One region of the Nonomuraea sp. NBC_00507 genome, then DNA from elsewhere that is predicted to be linked to it. Evidence: riboswitches for the same ligand, from Rfam matches in the RefSeq annotation. Region 1 holds a riboswitch; the other holds the start of a gene.
The links. Region 1 has a riboswitch for glycine ahead of gcvP (aminomethyl-transferring glycine dehydrogenase). Riboswitches for the same ligand answer to the same signal wherever they lie in the genome.

Region 1 (6,927 bases):
GCTGACCGTGAACGCCCGCCTCGACGACCTCTCGCCCACCGAGACGCTGGCCGAGCGCCGCCGCGACCTGCAGCGCCTGTCCGAATTGGTCAGCTCCTCGCGTGCGGCCTTCGGCGTGCGGTTCGACCCGGTCGGCGAGCGCATCGCCCTGGTGGACGAGATGGGCCAGCTCATCAACGACGAACGGGCGCTGCTCGTCGTGCTCGACCTCGTCGCCGCCGAGCGCCGGGGCGGCCAGGTGGCGCTTCCGGTCACCACGACCAGGGTCGCCGAGCAGGTCTGCCGCTTCCACGGCGTGCAGGTGCAGTGGACCTCCACCGCGCTGGACGCCCTCACCTCGGCCGCCGCCGGAGCCGACATGATCTTCGCGGCGGACGGGCGCGGCGGCTTCGTCGTGCCCGAGTTCAGCCCGGCCATCGACGGGCTGGCCGCGTTCATGCGCCTGCTGGGGCTGGTCGCCCGCACTCGCCTGTCGCTCAGCCAGATCGACGCCAGGATCCCCGAGGTCAAGCTGCTCAAGCGGGCCGTGCCCACGCCCTGGGCGGCCAAGGGCGCCGTCATGCGCTCGGTCATCGAGGCGGCCGAGGCCGAGGCCGAGGGGCACCGCATCGACACCACCGACGGGGTGCGCGTGACCCACGACGACGGGAGCTGGGTGCTGATCCTGCCCGCCGCCACCGAGCCCCTCACCGATCTGTGGGCCGAGGCGCCCGACATGGACGGCGCCCAGGCGCTGCTCGAACACTGGGCGCGCATCGTGGAGCAGGCCGCCACCTAGGGGCCGGTCACCGAGTGTGATCTGAAAAAGTTCGCCCGCGAAGCGCGCGGACGGCGCCGCAAGATCGTAATGTTGAAACGCGCGGCGGCATGGACCACGGGGCGGAAGCGGCGGTAACTTTGTCTGCGTCCACACCACAGTCCAGCGCCCCGAGTTGACCTTTACCGCTGATCAGCGTATGTTGCGGCATTCGCAAACGTGAGAAAGCGAAGCGAGGCGCGCCCCGAGCACCGTCGCCGCGTCTTCGCGGTAGGAGGCCGAGCCGATCGATGCCGAGCGTCTACTGCACGCAGTGCGGGCACGCCAACCCCGAGGATGCCCGTTTCTGTTCCCGTTGTGGGTCACCGCTGACCAGACCCGAGGTCTCCGGGGACACCACGTCGACGATCTCCGTCGCGGGAATCGAGGCATACGAGGCTGAGACAGGTGACATGCTCCTGGCCGAGCGGGCGCTCGTCGAGCAGCTGCCGCCCGGCACGGCGTTGCTCACGGTGACCAGGGGCCCCAATCAGGGGAGTCGTTTCCGGCTCGACAAGGAGCTGACCACGACCGGGCGCCACCCGGAGAGCGACATCTTCCTCGACGACATCACGGTCTCCCGCCGCCATGTCGAGTTCTACCGGCATCGTGGTGGCCAGTTCTCCGTCCGCGACGTCGGCAGCCTCAACGGCACCTACGTCAACAGGGAGCGGATCGAGGAGGTGCCGCTGCACTCCGGCGACGAGGTGCAGATCGGCAAGTTCCGCCTGGTCTTCCTGATGCGGGGCAACGCCGGGGCATGAGCGAGTCAAGCGAGCGACGCATGGACACGGCCCCTGGGCTCATGAGGCCGAAGGTCGCATGAGCCCCCAGGCGGCACGCTCGCACATGAGCATCGGGGAGGTGCTCGCGCTCCTGCAGGGCGAGTTCCCCGATGTCACCATCTCCAAGATCAGGTTCTTGGAGGGCGAAGGGCTGATCGAGCCCGAGCGCAGCCCCTCCGGCTACCGCAAGTTCACGCATCTGCACGTCGAGCAGCTGCGTTTCATCCTCACCGAGCAGCGCGACCACTACCTGCCGCTGCGGGTGATCAAGGACAGGATGGCCGAGAGCTTCGGCCGCCCCCGCGCGGTGCAGGACAAGCACGAGGTCAAGCTCAGCCGTGCCGAGCTGCTCGAGGCCGCGGAGATCGACGAGGAGACGCTCACCGAGCTGGAGGACTACGGCCTGCTCGCCCCGGTGGCCAGGCGCTACGACGAGGAGGCGCTGAAGGTCGCGCGCACCGTCGGCGCCCTGGCCCGCTTCGGCCTGCACGCCCGGCATTTGCGCGCGGTCAAGGCTGCGGCCGAGCGCGAGTGCGGTCTGGTCGAGCAGACCGTCGCGCCCGTGCTGAAACGGCGCGCCCCCGGGGCCGCCGGCGAGGCGGAGGAGATCGCCAGGGAGCTTTCGGCCCTCTTGCTCGATCTGCACGCATCTCTGGTACGCACGGGCGTACGGTCGGTGCTGGGCCGTTGAGAGCGAGGCGAGCAGGGAGCCGACGGCACATTCCAGGCCCGCCGGGTGTTACGTTGAATTGAAGTAGCCAGTCGAGCGAAGAGCTGTGCCGGGTGACCGGTCAGGAATACGGAGCAGCCCGTGTTGCAGATGGAGGTCGTGGGCGTAAGAGTTGAAATGCCCACAAACCAGCCGATCGTCTTGCTCAAGGAGGCACACGGGGAGCGGTTCCTTCCGATATGGATTGGCATGACCGAGGCGACGGCGATCGCCCTGGCCCAAGCGGAGGAGCCACCGCCGCGGCCGCTCACCCATGACCTTTTCCGTGACGTCCTGAGCGCCCTGGGCGTCGGCCTGCGGGCGGTCAACATTGTCGCGCTGCGTGATGGCATCTTCTTCGCCGATCTGGTGTTCTCCAACGGCGTGGAGGTGAGCGCGCGGCCGTCGGACTCGATCGCGCTCGCGTTGCGCACCGGAGCCCGCATCTTCGCCAGCGAGGAGGTGGTCCAGGAGGCCGGCGTGGTCATCCCCGACGACCAAGAGGACGAGGTGGAGAAGTTCAGGGAGTTCCTTGACACAATCACTCCCGAAGACTTCGGCAGGGCGGGGTAGGTATTTCGGTGCATTTACGCTTCACGACGCGCCGAGCCGGATCGTTGACTGAGCATGGTCACGGTCCTACGGTGCAAGTGAAACCCGTGGCCGCCCTTCATGAACCCCCAGATCAGGCCACGGGATGAGAGAAAGCCGGAGGTCCGCGTGGCGGTCAGCAGCGGCGAGGGAAAGACGGCCGGCCAGGAAGATCCGGTACGGCGTGAGGACGCGCGGCAGCGTGCCGGGGAGCAGGGACTGCTCTTCGACGAGCAGCCGGCGGCGTTGCCGGGCGACATCGGATACCGCGGGCCCACGGCCTGCGCGGCGGCCGGCATCACCTACAGGCAGCTCGACTACTGGGCGCGCACGGGCCTGGTAGAGCCCACGATCAGGGCCGCGCAAGGCTCGGGCTCCCAACGGCTCTACAGCTTCCGCGACATCCTGGTGCTCAAAGTCGTCAAGCGGCTCCTCGACACCGGGGTGTCGCTGCAGCAGATCCGCACGGCCGTGCAGCATCTGCGCGATCGCGGGGTCGCCGACCTCGCCCAGATCACGCTCATGAGCGACGGCGTCAGCGTCTACGAGTGCACCTCCGCCGACGAGGTGATCGACCTGCTCCAGGGCGGCCAGGGCGTGTTCGGCATCGCGCTCGGCCGGGTCTGGCGCGAGGTCGAGGGATCCCTCGCGGAGCTGCCGGGGGAAAGAGCGGCGGTCGAGGACACCGTCCCGGCCGACCACCCCGCTGACGAACTCGCCCGCCGCCGCCGCGCCCGACGCATCGGGTGAAATCCCCTTGTAACGCATAGGGGCTGTAATGTAGGACAGCAAGGCTGACGACCCCGTGCGGGAGAGTCTCTGGGGCCCACGGGTCCCGGGGCGCCGAAGGAGCAACCCTCCCCGGAATCTCTCAGGCACCCCGTACCGCTCGGGCGAGGCAACTCTGGAAAGCAGGCGCGCCCGCCAGGCGTGCCTCACCGACGGTGCAAGCCCCTGTTCACGGGGGTGAAGCTCTCAGGTCGCGGTGACGCCGCGCTGACAGAGTGGGGAGATCCGGCACTCGCCCGCGCCCTGGCGCCGGTCTCCATAGCCTCGGGAGGCACTGTCCATGACCGACCTGTCAGCTCCGCCGTTCTCATCCCGGCACATCGGCCCCTCCGCTGCCGAGCAGCAGCGCATGCTCGAGGCCGTCGGCTTCGAGTCCGTGTCCGACCTGGTGGCCGTGGCCGTCCCCGAGGCCATCAGGGCCAAGGACCGGCTCCAGCTGCCCGCCGCCGCGAGCGAGACCGAGGCGATCGCCGAGCTCCGCGCCCTCGCCGACCGCAACCGGGTGCTGACCTCGATGATCGGCCTGGGCTACCACGACACGATCACGCCCGCGGTGATCCGCCGCAACCTGCTGGAGAACCCGGGCTGGTACACCGCGTACACCCCCTACCAGCCGGAGATCTCACAGGGCCGCCTCGAGGCGCTGCTGAACTTCCAGACGGTCGTCTCCGACCTCACCGGCCTGCCCGTCGCCGGGGCCTCCCTCCTCGACGAGGCCACCGCCGCCGCCGAGGCCATGACGCTGGCCCGGCGCGCCGGCAAGTCCAAGAGCAACGTGTTCGTGGTCGACGCCGACGCGCTGCCGCAGACCAAGCGGGTGCTGGCCACCCGCGCCGAGCCGCTCGGCATCACGCTCGTGGAGCACCCGCTCGACGGCGAGCTGCCCGAGTGCTTCGGCGTGCTCGTCCAGTACCCGGGAGCCTCCGGGCGGCTGCGCGACTTCCGCGCCGTGGCCGCCGCCGCGCACGAGGCGGGCGCGCTCGTCGTGGCCGCCGCCGACCTGCTGGCCCTCACGCTCGTGGCCGCGCCGGGCGAGCTCGGCGCCGACATCGCCATCGGCTCCTCGCAGCGTTTCGGGGTGCCGTTCGGGTTCGGCGGGCCGCACGCCGCCTACATGTCGGTACGCGAGGGGCTGCAGCGGCAGATGCCCGGCCGCCTGGTCGGCGTGTCCGTCGACGCCGACGGCGACCCCGCCTACCGGCTGGCCCTGCAGACCCGCGAGCAGCACATCCGCCGCGAGAAGGCCACCAGCAACATCTGCACCGCGCAGGTCCTGCTCGCCGTCATCGCCGGCATGTACGCCGTCTACCACGGCCCCGACGGGCTGCGCCGCATCGCCCACCGGGTCCACCGGCACGCGGTCGTCCTCGCCGACGGGCTGCGCGAGGCCGGCCTGGAGGTCGTGCACCGCGAGTTCTTCGACACCGTCCTGGTGCGCGTCCCCGGCCGGGCCGCCGAGGTCGTCGCCGCGGCCGCCGAGCGGGGCGTCAACCTCTGGCAGGCCGACGCCGACCACGTCTCGATCGCCTGCGACGAGAAGACCGGCGCCGCCGACGTGACCAAGGTATGGGCGGCGTTCGGCGTGGACGCCTCCGAGGTGGCCTTGGACGCCGACGCGTTGCCCGCCGCGCTGCTGCGCGAGTCGGCGTACCTGACCCACCCGGTCTTCCACGGTCACCACTCCGAGACGGCGATGCTGCGTTACCTGCGCAAGCTGCAGGACAAGGACATCGCGCTGGACCGCTCGATGATCCCGCTCGGCTCCTGCACGATGAAGCTGAACGCAAGCACCGAGATGGAGCCGATCACCTGGCCCGAGTTCGCCGCGATCCACCCGTTCGCGCCGGAGGCCCAGGCCGCGGGCTACACGGAGCTGATCGGCACGCTGGAGCGCTGGCTGGCCGAGATCACCGGCTACGACGCGGTGTCGATCCAGCCGAACGCCGGCTCGCAGGGCGAGTTCGCCGGGCTGCTGGCCATCCGCGCCTACCACCGCGCGAACGGCGAGAGCGGGCGCGACGTCTGCCTCATCCCGTCCTCCGCGCACGGCACCAACGCCGCCAGCGCCGTCATGGCGGGGATGCGCGTGGTGGTCGTGGCCTGCGACGCCGACGGCAACATCGACCTGGCCGACCTCGACGCCAAGATCGACAAGCACCGGGACGCGCTGGCCGCGATCATGGTGACGTACCCGTCGACGCACGGCGTGTACGAGGAGAGCATCACCGAGGTGTGCGCCAAGGTGCACGGCGCCGGCGGGCAGGTCTACGTCGACGGCGCCAACCTCAACGCGCTGGTCGGGCTGGCCAAGCCGGGCGAGTTCGGGGCCGATGTGTCCCATCTCAACCTGCACAAGACGTTCTGCATCCCGCACGGCGGCGGCGGCCCGGGTGTCGGCCCGGTGGCGGTGCGCGCCCACCTGGCGCGCTACCTGCCCGGCCACCCGCTGCACAACGACACGCCCGTCGGGCCCGTCTCGGCGGCCCCGTACGGGTCGGCGGGGATCCTGCCGATCTCGTGGGCGTACATCAGGATGATGGGCTCGGACGGCCTGACCGCGGCGACCGAGCAGGCCATCCTGTCGGCCAACTACCTCGCCCGGCGCCTGGCCCCCCACTACCCGGTGCTGTACACCGGGCGCGGCGGGCTGGTCGCCCACGAGTGCATCGTCGATCTGCGGCAGATCACCAAGGAGACTGGCGTCACCGTGGACGACGTGGCCAAGCGGCTCATCGACTACGGCTTCCACGCGCCCACGATGTCGTTCCCGGTGGCCGGGACGCTGATGATCGAGCCGACCGAGAGCGAGGACCTTGACGAGCTCGACCGGTTCGCGGAGGCAATGATCGCCATCCGGGGGGAGATCTCCAAGGTGGCGTCCGGCGACTACGACAAGACCGACAACCCGCTGCGTAACGCGCCGCACACGGCCGAGTCCGTCGTCGCCGACGAGTGGGCGCACCCTTACTCGCGGACCGAGGCCGCCTACCCGGTGCCGTCGCTGCGGGACGGCAAGTACTGGGTGCCGGTGCGGCGCATCGACCAGGCGTACGGGGACCGCAACCTGGTGTGCTCGTGCCCGCCGCTGGAGGCCTACGAGGACTGAGTCGTCCGGCCGGCCCTGAATCGAGGGCCGGCCAGTCCTTCAGCGTCAACTGAGCAGACATGATCGCCAGAAGTGGTTAAGCTTCGTGCGACCGTCGCCAGAAGGAGCTCTCTTGACGTTCTCAGAGCTGGAGACACCGCCCCTCGACACC
Region 2 (6,927 bases), 3.5 Mb from region 1:
TGTTCCAGACGGCGTACGACACCTACGGCAGCGTCGACATCGCCTTCAACAACGCCGGCATCTCGCCGCCCGACGACGACTCGATCCTGGAGACCGGCATCGACGCCTGGCGCCGCGTCCAGGAGGTCAACCTGACCAGCGTCTACCTGTGCTGTAAGCACGTCCTCCCGTACATGCGGCGGCAGGGCAAGGGCTCGATCATCAACACGGCGTCGTTCGTGGCCGTCATGGGGTCGGCGACGTCACAGATCTCCTACACCGCCTCCAAGGGCGGCGTGCTGGCGATGTCGCGGGAGCTGGGCGTGCAGTTCGCCAGGGAGGGCATCAGGGTGAACGCCCTGTGCCCCGGCCCGGTCAACACACCGTTGCTACGGGAGTTGTTCGCCAAGGACCCGGAGCGGGCGCAGCGGCGGCTGGTGCACGTACCCGTGGGGCGCTTCGCCGAGGCGACGGAGATCGCGGCGGCGGTGGCGTTCCTGGCCAGCGACGACGCGTCGTTCATCACGGCCAGCGAGTTCCTGGTGGACGGCGGCATCTCCGGCGCCTACGTGACGCCGCTCTAGGAGGAAATCGTGCGTCCGGTCATCGGGATCACCTGTTACGTCGAGCCGGCGAAGTTCACGGTGTGGGCGGACATGACCGTCGCGCTGCTGCCGTACATGTACGTGGAGCAGGTCGTCCGCGCCGGCGGGCAGCCGGTCGTGCTGCCGCCGGCCGGCGATCCCGCGCCTGTCGTGGGGCGGCTCGACGGGCTCATCCTGGCGGGCGGGGGCGACATCGACCCGGCCCGCTACAGCCAGGAGCCGGGGGAAAAGGTCGGCTATGTTCGCAAATTTCGGGATGAGGCCGAGTTTGCGGTGCTGAATGCCGCTCTCGAGGCCGGCCTGCCGTACCTGGGGATCTGCCGCGGCCTCCAAGTGCTCAACGTCGCCCTCGGCGGCACCCTGCACCAGCACCTCCCCGACGTGGTCGGGCACGACGGGCACTCCCCCGCGCCCGGCCGCTTCGGCCCGCTGCCCGTCGTCCCCGTGCCGGGCACACGCCTGGCCAAGGCGCTGGGCACGGAGCCGGTGACGGTCCCGCACTACCACCACCAGGCCATCGACCGCCTCGCCCCGGGCCTCACGGTGTCCGCCACCGCCGAGGACGGCACGATCGAGGCGGTCGAGATGGACACGGAGTCGTTCACGATGGCCGTGCAGTGGCACCCGGAGGCGGCCGAGGACTGCGCGATCTTCGAAACCTTCGTGGCCGCCTGCCGCTAACCGACGGGCTTGAGCACGCTGTCGAGGACGACGACGCCCGCGCCGTACTTCTGGTCGAACGTGCGGCGCAGGTCGTCGGAGGCGAGCCAGGTCTCCACCTCGACCCGGTTGCGAGTGACGCTGGGCGCGGAGGAGATGAGGGCGTCGCCCAGCTCCTTCTCGACCTCCCGCTGGATCGCGTGCAACTCGGCCTCGGTACGCTCCGCGCCGCTGACGCACAACGCGCCGCCCCAGACCTCGCGGATCCACGCCTCGCGCCCGGCCAGGTCGCCGGTGAACCTGAGATTGAGCACCTGCCCCCGCGCGTAGGCGTCGAGTTCCTCCGACGGGTCAGGCGTCGGCCCGATGGGTTCGATCCAGGCGCCCGCGAACTCCTTGGCCGTCCCCGCCCGCTTCATCGCCTTCTCCAGGGTCGCCTCCGTGGCCTTGGCGGGATCGACGGGCCGCCAGCCGCCCTCGGGCGCGGGGCACGGAGTGGTGAAGTCGGTCGTCGGAGGCTCCTCATACACGGGCGAGCCGGGCGGCTCCGTGAGGGTCAGCCGGGCGCCGTCCCAAGTGCCGACGACCCGGTACGAACCCCATTTCACGCCGCCCTGCGACTCGTGCCCGACCTTGCTCCAGTCCCAGCCGACCACGTCGGGGCCACCGCACTGCGGCGGGAAGGACTCGGCCACCGCCCAACACAGCTGAGGCCCGTGCCCGTGGCCTTCGAGCACCGTCAGGCTGGCCTCGTACCGAGGGGGCGGCGCCGGGGACGCGGCGCTCTCGGCGCCGCAGGACGTGATGGTCAGGGCCGCCGCGAGTCCGATGGCCGCCATTCGCCGGTTCATGCCCCTTCAACGTCATCACCGCCCGAGCGGTTCACGGGCGCCCGAACGCGACAAGACCCCCGTAACGGCACTAGGCTTACGGGACATCACCCACGAAACCGTGCGGGAGAGCACCCTGACAGCCGGTCAGGGTCCCTGAAGGAGCAAGCCCTCCCCGCGAACCTCTCAAGGCAAAGGACCGCACGGACGAGGTGTCCTCTGGAAAGCAGGCCTGTGGGCCTCGCCGAAGGTGAAAGTCCGGCAAAACCCGGGCGAAGCTCTCAGGCATCGATGACAGAGGGGGAGGATGCTGGCATCCGATCCTGTCCTGAGGTGCGATAAATGTCCCGACCGACACCGCTACGAGACGTTCACGAGAGCCTCGGCGCCACGCTGACCGACTTCGCGGGGTGGCTCATGCCCCTCCGGTACGGCAGCGAGTCCGCGGAGCACAACGCCGTCCGGCAGGCGGCGGGGCTGTTCGACCTGTCGCACATGGGCGAGATCTTCCTGACGGGCCCGCAGGCCGGCCAGGCCCTGGACTATGCGCTGGTCGGGCATCTGTCAGCGCTGGAGCCCGGGCGGGCCAGATACACCATGATCGTGAACGAGCGTGGCGGGGTGCTCGACGACCTCATCGTCTACCGGCTCGGGGACGAAGAGTTCATGGTGGTGGCAAACGCCTCAAACTACGAAAAAGTCGGAAATGAGCTGAAAGAGCGTACGAAGGCGTACAACGCCGTCGTGGACGACCGCTCCGACCAGTACGCGCTCATCGCCGTCCAGGGCCCGCGGGCGCAGGAGATCCTCGCCACGCTCACCGACGCCGACCTCGGCGGCCTCAAGTACTACGCGGGCCTGCCCGGCGTGGTGGACGGCCGGCAGGCGCTGATCGCCCGCACCGGTTACACCGGCGAGGACGGCTTCGAGCTCTTCGTCGCGAACGAGGATGCCGCGCCGCTGTGGCACGCCCTCATGGCGGCCGGCGAGCCGTACGGGCTCAAGCCCGCGGGCCTGTCCAGCCGCGACACGCTCCGCCTCGAGGCGGGCATGCCGCTGTACGGCAACGAGCTCAGCGCCGAGCTCACCCCGTTCGACGCGGGGCTCGGCAGAGTGGTGAAATTCGACAAGCCCGGCGACTTCGTCGGCAGGACGGCGCTCGAGGCGGTCAAGGACGACCCGCCGCGGCGCCGCCTCGTCGGCCTGGTCGCGCGGGGACGCCGGGTGCCGCGCCACGGTTACCCGGTGACCAAAGACGGCGCCGTCGTCGGCGAGGTCACCAGCGGTGCGCCTTCCCAGACTCTGGGCAAGCCCATTGCTATGGCTTACGTGGACACCGGCATCGAAGAAGGCCTGGCCGTGGACATCCGGGGCAGTCAAGAACCTATGGACCTGGTAGAGCTGCCCTTTTACAGGAGGAAGAAGTGAGCAACATCCCTGACGAGCTGAGCTACACCAAGGAGCACGAGTGGGTGGCCGGGCTCGATGACGGGCTGACCGTGACCGTCGGCATCACGGCTTTCGCCGCCGACGCCCTCGGTGACGTGGTCTACGTGCAGCTCCCCGAGGTCGGTTCGACCGTAGAGGGCGGCGACTCCGTCGGCGAGGTGGAGTCGACCAAGTCCGTGAGCGAGATCTACACGCCCGTCGCCGGCGAGATCGTCGAGATCAACCAGGCCGTCGTGGACGACCCGTCGGTCGTCAACAGCGACCCGTACGGCGAGGGCTGGATGTTCCGCGTCCGCATGGAAGGCGACGCGGAGGACCTGCTGTCCGCCGAGGAGTACAAGGCGCTCACCTCAGGCGAGTCCTGACCCATTTCGCCGGGGCCCGTTCAGCGGGCCCCGGCCTTGCATGAAAGGCGCCCATCAATGGCGATCAGCGTCTTCGACCTGTTCAAGATCGGTATCGGCCCGTCGAGCTCGCACACGGGCGGCCCGATGGCGGCCGCGCACAAGTTCGCCCGCGGCCTGGACGAGGACGGCCTGCTGCCGCGCGTGGCGCGCGTCCAGGCCATCCTGTACGGCTCACTCGGCCTCACCGGCAAGGGCCACGGCAGCGACAAGGCCGTCCTGCTGGGCCTGTCGGGCGAGAAGCCCGAACTCGTGGACGTGGACACCATCGACGACCGCCTGACCGCGATGCGCGCCTCCGGCACCGTCAACCTCTACGGCACCCACGAAATCCCCTTCGTCGTCGGCGAGGACCTGATCTTCGAACGCAAGATCTCCCTCCCCGAGCACCCGAACGGCATGCGCTTCACCGCCTACACCGCGGACGGCGACACGCTGCGGGAAAAGGTCTACTTCTCGGTCGGCGGCGGCTTCGTCGTGGACGAGAACGCCACCGGCGCCGACCGCATCAAGCCCGACGACACCGTGCTTCCCTACCCCTTCACCACCGGGGAAGAGCTCCTCAAACACTGCTCGAACACGGGCCTGTCGATCTCCGCCCTGATGCTGGAGAACGAGAAGGCCTTCGGCCGCACCGAGGAAGAGATCCGCGCCGGAATCCTCAACCTGTGGAACGTCATGTCGGACTGCGTCCGCCGCGGCATCTCCAAGGAAGGCGTCCTGCCCGGCGGTCTCAAGGTCAAGCGCCGCGCCAACCAGCTCTACCGCCGCCTGCAGACCGAGCCCCCCGAGAAGGACCCGCTCCAGGCCATGGACTGGGTGACGCTCTTCGCCCTGGCGGTCAACGAGGAGAACGCCGCCGGCGGCCGCATCGTCACCGCCCCCACCAACGGCGCCGCCGGCATCATCCCGGCCGTCCTGACGTACTACACCCGCTTCGTCCCCCACGCCGACGACGACGGCGTAGTCCGCTTCCTCCTCACCGCCGCCGCCATCGGCGTCCTCTTCAAGGAGAACGCCTCGATCTCCGGGGCCGAGGTGGGCTGTCAGGGCGAGGTCGGCTCGGCCTGCTCGATGGCCTCCGCCGCCCTCACGGAGGTCATGGGCGGCACGCCGGAGCAGGTGGAGAACGCCGCCGAGATCGGCATCGAACACAACCTGGGCCTGACCTGCGACCCGATCGGCGGCCTGGTCCAGATCCCGTGCATCGAACGCAACGCGGTCGCCTCCAACAAGGCGATCACGGCGGCGAGAATCGCCTTGCGCGGCGACGGGAAGCACTTTGTGGCCCTGGACAAGGCCATCAAGACGATGAGGGACACCGGCCGGGACATGCTGGACAAGTACAAGGAGACGTCGCGAGGCGGCCTAGCCGTCAACGTCATCGAGTGCTGACCTGACCGACCACAGTACAAAGCGTCAGGCACCAACCCCCCAGGGGCGGTCCTCCCATAGGTCCGCGGCGAACAGTGCGTGGGCGATCCGGCGGGGATCGAGCCGGACGACCACCTCGCCGCCCTCGGACTCTGCGAGCTCAGCGGCAGCCAGCCCTATCAAGGCGAACTCACCCGCCAGCGACCTCATGAGCCACTTCTCGAAATCCTCGGCCTGCAGCTCTTCGACCTCATCCCGAAGCCACGCTGCGCGAGCTCTGCCGATCAACTCCGCAGGAAGGCGAACCGTCACGGGCTGCAGTTGCTCGCTCAGCCGGCGACCTATCTCCGCCAGGTGGCGGCTGTCCGTCCGGAATCGCTCCTCTGCTGTGGACCCGTCCATGCAGACCTCGTCCTTCTTCTTGAAGCGGTTGTCTGTGATCAACTTACGCACCGTGGTGTTCTTCGATGCCTTCGCCGCCTCCAACGCCTCCTCAACCGTTATCTCCAGTACTCGCTCGGCATGGCCGACTTGATGCTCTCGACGAAGCCGCCCGCCCTGGAGAGTGGAAACCGTGAGCACTATGTCCGAGATCGCACATTTCACGAAGATGACTGCCAGGCCAGAACCGGACAACTCCCCCACATCATGGCCACCCGACGCATTCGCCATCAGCGCGTTCGGCCAATGCGGACACATCAACATCGCGCACGCCCGCAGGAGTTCCGACCATCCGCTGGACCGGGCTCTATGCCTCGTGGTCAATAAGCGCCTTCTCCCACCTGAAAGCGGCGACAGCCTGCTCGTCTCCATCGACAAGTCGCTCGTAGTAGAGGTGGTCCATCGCCCACTCCCGGAAGGCGATCAACGATGATCCGACGTCCGGGGTGAGCGGACCGGGCGGAACGTAGCTCACCACCCACCTAGAGGAGGGCGTGCCGTCAGTGACCTCGAAAAGCGGAAGGCGTCAGGCGTGAGGCCCCACATGTCGTCTAGCATTCCTGAACCAGTGAACCGTACGAACGACCTTCCCGTCCGCGTCGCGAAGCACATACTCCATCTTCATCCAGCGCAAACGCTCCAGCGTGCCCCGCCCGAAACCGTCAAGCGATTCTTGAGGCGACAAGTTCATGGCGAGCCAGCCGCCACGATTCAGCATGAAACCTTCACGCGTTCATGGCCGTCCGGAGGCCGTACTGGTTTAGGCGTCAGATTACGCCGCACTCAAGGAGAAGCTGCAGCGGCTCCAAGATGAGGAGGACCAACGGGTTATCCGGGAGGGTATTGCGCGCATCGAGCGCGGCGAGCCCGATCCCGAAGGTACGGTCGTCATCTCCGCCGGCTCACGCGAAAAGCTGGAAGCCAAGCTGGCCGAATCGCTGGGACTGCATTGCGCTGCCAGACGCCCACATCCCTGCGGCATACGAGATCCACACCTCGGCCCTGACGGTGAAGTTCACGATCTACGACGACGAGGTCGACTAGACAGCGGGAGCCAACCGTCAGCGCAATCGTGTACTGACGTCGCGATTGGACCTGTTTGTACAGGTACGGCGGGTGGTTCAAGCGGCGAATCTTCCCGACTTCGCCTCCTGTGAGTGACGGCTCCTCTACGATCGGTCATCG

Region 2: linked by a shared signal. The riboswitch ahead of gcvT (glycine cleavage system aminomethyltransferase GcvT) and the one ahead of gcvP (aminomethyl-transferring glycine dehydrogenase) in region 1 are both predicted to bind glycine.

Annotation. Positions count from the first base shown of each region.
Region 1 covers NZ_CP107853.1:8,197,241-8,204,167, reverse strand. Annotated here, with positions in the region: gene OHA25_RS39620 (mannose-1-phosphate guanyltransferase) at 1-778, shown strand, start outside; gene OHA25_RS39615 (FHA domain-containing protein) at 1,048-1,560, shown strand; gene ftsR (transcriptional regulator FtsR) at 1,619-2,272, shown strand; gene OHA25_RS39605 (bifunctional nuclease family protein) at 2,393-2,863, shown strand; gene OHA25_RS39600 (MerR family transcriptional regulator) at 3,011-3,631, shown strand; glycine riboswitch at 3,680-3,779, shown strand; glycine riboswitch at 3,780-3,894, shown strand; gene gcvP (aminomethyl-transferring glycine dehydrogenase) at 3,951-6,776, shown strand; gene OHA25_RS39590 (hypothetical protein) at 6,889-6,927, shown strand, end outside.
Region 2 covers NZ_CP107853.1:11,658,492-11,665,418, forward strand. Annotated here, with positions in the region: gene OHA25_RS55445 (3-oxoacyl-ACP reductase) at 1-563, shown strand, start outside; gene OHA25_RS55450 (gamma-glutamyl-gamma-aminobutyrate hydrolase family protein) at 573-1,265, shown strand; gene OHA25_RS55455 (hypothetical protein) at 1,262-2,095, opposite strand; glycine riboswitch at 2,189-2,286, shown strand; glycine riboswitch at 2,287-2,382, shown strand; gene gcvT (glycine cleavage system aminomethyltransferase GcvT) at 2,417-3,502, shown strand; gene gcvH (glycine cleavage system protein GcvH) at 3,499-3,888, shown strand; gene OHA25_RS55470 (L-serine ammonia-lyase) at 3,946-5,322, shown strand; gene OHA25_RS55475 (hypothetical protein) at 5,347-5,946, opposite strand; gene OHA25_RS55480 (hypothetical protein) at 6,050-6,217, opposite strand.